Regions from separate parts of the Shinella yambaruensis genome, predicted to be linked through region 3. Evidence: riboswitches for the same ligand, from Rfam matches in the RefSeq annotation. Region 3 holds a riboswitch; each other region holds the start of a gene.
What was found. A riboswitch is a leader RNA that binds a small molecule or an ion and turns the genes downstream of it on or off. The one in region 3 is predicted to bind cobalamin.
Positions count from the first base shown of each region.

Region 1: it holds a riboswitch for cobalamin, as region 3 does, so the genes downstream of both, WMC41_RS25285 (ABC transporter substrate-binding protein) here and nrdH (glutaredoxin-like protein NrdH) in region 3, are expected to answer to the same signal.
Region 2: it holds a riboswitch for cobalamin, as region 3 does, so the genes downstream of both, WMC41_RS03630 (aromatic ring-hydroxylating oxygenase subunit alpha) here and nrdH (glutaredoxin-like protein NrdH) in region 3, are expected to answer to the same signal.

Region 1 covers NZ_CP150639.1:623,901-626,161, reverse strand. Annotated here, with positions in the region: gene WMC41_RS25290 (FecCD family ABC transporter permease) at 1-156, opposite strand, end outside; gene WMC41_RS25285 (ABC transporter substrate-binding protein) at 153-1,196, opposite strand; cobalamin riboswitch at 1,354-1,587, opposite strand; gene WMC41_RS25280 (MurR/RpiR family transcriptional regulator) at 1,614-2,261, opposite strand, start outside.
Region 2 covers NZ_CP150638.1:754,669-756,929, forward strand. Annotated here, with positions in the region: gene WMC41_RS03625 (DUF6656 family protein) at 24-629, opposite strand; cobalamin riboswitch at 922-1,114, shown strand; gene WMC41_RS03630 (aromatic ring-hydroxylating oxygenase subunit alpha) at 1,220-2,261, shown strand, end outside.
Region 3 covers NZ_CP150640.1:414,429-416,689, reverse strand. Annotated here, with positions in the region: gene WMC41_RS27785 (acyl-CoA thioesterase) at 1-158, shown strand, start outside; gene WMC41_RS27780 (acyl-CoA thioesterase) at 177-503, shown strand; cobalamin riboswitch at 530-743, shown strand; gene nrdH (glutaredoxin-like protein NrdH) at 995-1,216, shown strand; gene nrdI (class Ib ribonucleoside-diphosphate reductase assembly flavoprotein NrdI) at 1,226-1,624, shown strand; gene nrdE (class 1b ribonucleoside-diphosphate reductase subunit alpha) at 1,621-2,261, shown strand, end outside.

The DNA.
Region 1 (2,261 bases), on a different replicon from region 3:
CGCCTGCCACAGGCGGTTCGCCAGGGTCTTCGCCACGATATCGAGCGGAATGGCCGTCTCGCCCACCGCCGCGCCCACCCCGAGCGCGGCGGCGAGCAGCACGAGCGCCGCGAAGGCGGCACCCGCACGAAGCAGGATGGGGCGATCGGCCGTCACTTTGCGAGGCCAGCCTTCTCGACGGCGTCGGCGAGCACCTCGATGCCTTCGATCGTGCGGATCGTCGGGTTCATCGCCTGGGCGTCCATGTCGACGACATGGCCGTTCTTGACGGCCGGCATGAGGCTGGCGACCGGATCCGACTTCAGGAACTGGTGCTTGACGGCGACATCGTCGGCCGGGAAGCGGCGGCGCTCCATCTTGCCGGCGACGATGATCGTCGGATCGGCCTTGGCGATGGTTTCCCAGCCGACCGTCGGCCATTCCTCGTCGCTCTCGATGACATTCCGGATGCCGAGCGCCGACAGGATGTAGCCCGGCGCGCCGTTGCGGCCGGCGACATAGGGGTCGATGTCGAGTTCGGCGCTGGAGAACCAGAAGACGGCGGAGAGCTTGCCGTCCGCCGAGGCGATCTTCTGGCGCGCCGCCGCCTCGCGGGCCTTGAGGTCGGCGATGACCTTCTCACCTTGTTCCTGAACATCGAAAATCTGCGCCAGCTCGCTGATTTCCTTGTAGATCAGGTCCATGGTGAAGACGGTCTTGCGCACGCCGTCGCCGCCGCCGGAATTGTCCTTGCCGACGCAATCGGCGGGCGAGGTATAGACCGGGATGTTCAGCTCCTCGAACTGTTCCGGCGTCGCGACGATGCCCTCCGGGCCGACATGCCACTGGAACTGCGCCGTCACGAGGTCCGGTTTCTTGGCAACGACGCTCTCGAAGCTCGGGTCGTTGTCGGCAAGGCGCTCGACCTTGGCGTTGACATCCTCGTAACCGGCCAGAACCGGACCGATCCAGACGGCCGTGCCGACCATGCGCTCGCCGACGCCGAGCAGGTAGAGGATTTCCGTCGTGCTTTGGCCGAGCGAGACGGCGCGCTCCGGCGCCTTTTCGAACGTCACGCTGCGGCCGCAGTTTTCCAGCGTCAGCGGATATTGCGTCGCGGCCGCCCGCACGGCGCCCGAGGACAGGACGAGCACGGCGGCGCCGGCCAGCGCGGAAATGAAGGTTGCGGCGCGTGCGGCCGCAGGCAGAGTGGTCATGGGTGTCTCCCGGATGAGTGAAAGCGTGCGGGCTCAGCCGACGCGCCGACAAAGGCGGGTCGATTGCGGTCGGGAGAAAACGAATGGGATTCCGCCGTCGCCGGCAGCCAGGGTCGTCATAGGGTCTCCTGTTCCGGGCATCCCCGCCCGTGACTTGGAAATTGGCTCGACGACGGCAGGTCTCCTGGCTCACGGATATCTGCTGCCTGTCTGCCTTCCCGCGGGGAAACCGCAGTGGCATGACGCGAAGACGCGTCCTAAGGACAGGCGGCAATCCGCCTACAGTTGCGGGGGCAGCCACGGAATGGGTCCCTGTTGGGCCGTCCGCACCGTGTTCCCTATTAATCCCCTGGGAGTCATCCTTCGGGGAACCGTCTCCCCATCCTTAGTCCGCCGTGCTCGGCAGCGTCAAGGCGCTCAGCTCTCGAAATCCCCGAAGACATCCTGGAGGCGGGTGAGCGTGTCGACGCGCTCGCTCACCTCGTCGCCCTTCAGGACGATGATGTTGCTGAGCATGAGGTCCATGACGGCGGTCATGGTGGCCGCGCCGTCCCAGAGCGGCCCGTGCGAACCGGGCACGATGAGGCAGATGTCGGAGACCTCCGGCCCCCAGGGGCAGAACTCGTCGGTAAGCAGAACGACCTTCACGCCGGCCCGCCGCGCCTCCAGCGCGAGCGGCCGCGCCTTGGCGGCAAAGCGGCGCACGTCATGCAGGAAGAGCAGCCGTCCCTCGACGGAGCCGTCAAGCAGTTCCGCATAGGTGCCGTTGAGGCCGTCGACGAACTGCACGCGCGGGCGCGTATAGGAAAGCTGGCTGGCGAAATACTGGGCGATGCCGCGCACGTTCTGATAGGCGGCGACATAGACTTCCGTTGCGCCGATCAGCGCGTCGATCGTCTGCTGCCATTCCGGCGCGCTGGTGATGGCGTAGATCTGGCCGAGATTGTCGATCTGCTGCTGGATGAGGCCGGCAAGAAGCTTTCCCTCCTTGCGGTCCTGCTCCAGCGAGGCGACCGGCCCCTTGACCTCCCAGGCCGGGTTGGAGCCGCCGCGGCGCAGTTCGCT
Region 2 (2,261 bases), on a different replicon from region 3:
GGCCTGACGCGGCGGGGAAGGGGCTACAGCGCGTGGATGATCTTGCGCAGCGCCTCGTTGCGCGCGCCGAGCATCAGCACGTTCTTCATGGCGAGCTTGGGATCGTCGGTGCGGAAGAGCACGCCGTTGCCGCGCACCTTGCGGTCGATCTGCAGGCGGCCTTCCTCTTCGGCCGGCGTGATGGCGACGGCGAAGTACATGCGCTTCGCGGTCTTCGAGATATCGGCGAAGAACTGCTCCTCCTCGCCGATCTCGGCGAAGAAATTGGCCATGTAGAAGGCCCATTGCACGTTCTCGAATTCCGCGAAGCGGGAATTGGCGACGGTGATGTGGCAATAGCCGAGATGCGGCGTCTGGGCGAGCGTGCGGTGGAAGATCAGCTTGGGAAAGCGGATCGACTGGTGGAAGCCGTTGATGCGGTCATGCGTCACGTTACCGGCATTTTCCAGCTTGCGGCCGGTGCGCTCGGCCACCTCCTGGTAGGTGAGGTAACGCTTCTCGCTCGGGCTCCAGGGGAGGTTCCGGTCGATGCGGCCGGTGCGCAGGAATTCGGTATGCACCGCCGGCTTCGGCTGGTTCGCACGCTTGTAGGCGACCGCGTCGTAATAACGGAACTTGGTTTGCTGCACGCGCCGGTACTCCATCCTCGCGCTTCCCTGCGGCAAGTTTATGGAAACCGCGTTAAGCATTCCTTGCCGGGGCGCTCCTGTTTCCTTTGGTACGCCGGGTCGCAATATGGCAAATGTGGCAGCCCGGCGGCCGGCCTGCCTCCGATGCGGTCAGCGTGCCCGTTTAATTTGCATAATTGATTGAAATATATGCAATATTGTGAAGGCCCGTTCGGGCTCCCGCTGTTTTCCTCCTGTCGTCAAATCGGAATGGCATGTCGCTTTCTGGCATGTCATTCGCCGATTCTTGCGCTTAGATAAGGACACTCGAGGTGCCGCCCGAAAAGGCGGAGAATTGGGAAGCCGGTTGAAATCCGGCGCTGCCCCCGCAACGGTGTTGGAGAAAACGCGGCAGGACGCCACTGGACAAGATGTCCGGGAAGGCGCCGCGATGGTCCGCAAGGACGCTCCTCAGCCCGGAAACCAGCCTTGGGCAACGATCGTGACTGGCTGCGGCGGGCGGCCGGGAAGCGTGCAGTCCGTGCGCCTTGCGCCCGGATGCCGTCTCCTTCCGTGCGCCGTATCCCCAATTTGCAATCCGAGGATCCGGCATGGACATTCGCAGCGACGTGCTCCGCAAGCTCAAGAACCGGCGCGAGGGCCATAGCCTCGAGCAGGCCTTCTACATCGACCCCGACCATTACAAGCTGGACCTGGAGACGATCTGGTACCGCGACTGGCTGTTCGTCGGCCATGACTGCGAGATCCCGAAGGCCGGCAACTATTTTACCGTGCAGATCGGCGATTATCCCGTGGTCATCACCCGCGACCGCACGGGCACCGTGCGCGCCCTGCACAATTCCTGCCGCCATCGCGGCTCGCGCGTCTGCACGCAGCACAGGGGCTCCTCGGCCAAGCTCGTCTGTCCCTACCACCAGTGGACCTACGAGCTGGACGGTTCGCTGCTCTTCGCCCGCCACATGGCGGAGGATTTCGACAAGAGCCAGCATGGCCTGAAACGGGTGCACTGCGAGACCGTCGGCGGCTACATCTTCCTCTGCCTGGCCGACGAAGCCCCCGATTTCGCGCCGTTCCGCGCCACGGTCGAGCCCTATCTCGCCCGCCACCGCCTCGGCGAGACGAAGGTCGCCTTCGAAAGCACGATCGTCGAGAAGGGCAACTGGAAGCTCGTCTGGGAGAACAACCGCGAGTGCTACCATTGCGCCGCCAACCATCCCGAACTCTGCCGCACCTACCCCGAGGCGCCGACCGCGACGGGCGTACAGGGCGCCAAGGACGATCCGGTCATCGCCGCGCACTGGGAAAAGTGCGAGGCCGCGGGCCTGCCGAGCGAATTCAGGATGTCGCCGACCGGCCAGTTCCGTGCCGCGCGCATGCCGCTCATCCAGGATGCCGAAAGCTACACCATGTCCGGGGCCCGGGCCGTCCAGCGCCCCCTATCCAATGAGGTGCTGGAAAGCCACATCGGCACGCTGCTGCTCTTCCACTATCCGACGACATGGAACCATGTGCTCGCCGACCACGCCATCACCTTCCGCGTCCTGCCGCTCGGTCCCGAGCTGACGCAGGTCACGACGAAATGGCTCGTCAGCAAGGACGCCGTCGAGGGGGTCGACTACCGTCTCGACGAGC
Region 3 (2,261 bases):
TCGTCAGCGGCGAACGGCGGCTGTGCACGCGCGGCAGCTTCAGCATGGTGGCGGTTCCGGAAGGCAGGACGCCGGGCTGGTGCCTGCCGCCGCTGGCGGACATGCGGGAGCCGCCCGGTCGCGGGACATGCACGAGCGATATCGTTTTCGCCGACTAGGCGAACAGTTCCGGCCGCATGTTCGGCGGCGAGGCACTCGCCGCCATGACCAAGGCCGCCTTCGTCGCCGCCACGCGCCACGGCCGGTGCATCACGGTGCTTGCCGCCTCCGAACGGGTCGATTTCCGTGCGCCGGTCGCCGTGGGGTCGATCGTGGATACGATGGCCACCGTGACCCGCGTCGGGCGTACGTCGATGACCGTCGCGGTCGAGCTCTGGTCGGAAGACCTGACGAGCGGAACCCGCACATGCACCGCGAACGGCCGTTTCGTCATGGTCGCGGTCGATCGGCAGGACCGCCCCGTTCCCGTCGGCCGTCACGAAACCGTTGATAAGCCATCATAGCCGTTGACGCATTTTTTACCTCGTCTACTATATCTTGTGTTCGAGGTTCCTTCGATTCGAAAGGATCGAAGGCTAAGACGGGAATCCGGGGCGGCATGATGCTGCGTCAATCCGGAGCTGCCCCCGCAACTGTAAGCGGTGAGCATTCGTTCGACAAAGCCACTGGGATGTATGTCCTGGGAAGGCGAACGGATGCCGCGACCCGCAAGCCAGGAGACCTGCCTCGCGCATGAACGTCCACGGGCGGGGTGTCCGGTCGGCGAGCGTTGGGGCGCGAGTGATGCCGCCCCGCCGTCTCCCCTGATGCCCCGCAGAAATGTCTCGGGGTGAAGTCATGTCGATTTTGTTTCCAGTTCCTCCGCGCGAGTAAGCGGCGCCCCGCGTCCGGCCGTTCGCGGGCGGCCGCCCCTGTCATCTCCAGCCTGAAGAACGGTCATCGGCGGATGTCCGAACGATTCCTGATGCCCGATTGCCAAATCACGAGGAAAGCCATGTCCATCACCGTCTATTCCAAGCCCGCCTGCGTCCAGTGCACCGCGACCACCCGTGCGCTCGACCGCCAGGGCATCGACTACAGCGTCGTCGATATCTCCGAGGATGCCGATGCGTTCGCGCTCGTGCAGGGTCTCGGCTATCGCCAGGTGCCCGTCGTCGTTGCCGGCGAGCAGCACTGGGCCGGCTTCCGCCCGGACATGATCAGCGCGCTCGCCTGACCCCGCGCGATGGCCCGGCTCGTCTATTTCTCCAGCCGGTCGGAAAACACCCACCGCTTCGTCGGGAAGCTCGGGGTCGCGGCGCTGCGGCTCCCGGTCGATGCGGCCGGGGAGCCGCCGGAGGCGGGAAAGCCTTTCGTGCTGGTCTCGCCGACCTATGGCGGGGGTGGCGAGAAAGGGGCGGTGCCGAAACCGGTCATCCGCTTCCTCAACAATCCCCGCAATCGCAGCCTGATCCGCGGCGTGATCGCGGCCGGCAATACCAATTTCGGCACCGGCTATGCCGTCGCGGGCAACATCATCTCCGCGAAATGCGCCGTGCCGTTCCTCTATCGTTTCGAATTGCTCGGGACGGATGAGGATGTCGATAACGTCAGACAGGGACTGGAACGATTTTGGACACGATGACGCTCGAAAAAGCACCGAAGGCCCCGGAGATCACGGCGCTGGACTACCACGCGCTGAACGCGATGCTGAACCTCTACGACGAGACGGGGAAGATCCAGCTCGACAAGGACCGGCTGGCGGCAAAGCAGTATTTCCTCCAGCACGTCAACCAGAACACGGTGTTCTTCCACAATCTCCGGGAAAAGCTCGATTACCTGGTGACGGAGGGGTATTACGAGCAGGAGGTGCTGGACCAGTATTCCTTCAACTTCGTGCGCGATCTGTTCGATCACGCCTATGACAGGAAGTTCCGCTTTCCGACCTTCCTCGGTGCGTTCAAATATTACACGTCCTATACGCTGAAGACCTTTGACGGGAAGCGCTACCTCGAGCGCTACGAGGATCGCGTCTGCATGGTGGCGCTGACCCTGGCGCGTGGCAATGAGCAGCTTGCCCGCGGCCTCGTCGACGAGATCATTTCCGGCCGCTTCCAGCCGGCGACGCCGACCTTCCTCAATGCCGGCAAGAAGCAGCGGGGCGAGCTCGTCTCCTGCTTCCTGCTGCGTGTCGAGGACAACATGGAGAGCATCGGCCGCTCCATCAATTCCGCCCTGCAGCTGTCCAAGCGCGGCGGGGGCGTCGCACTCTCGCTCACCAA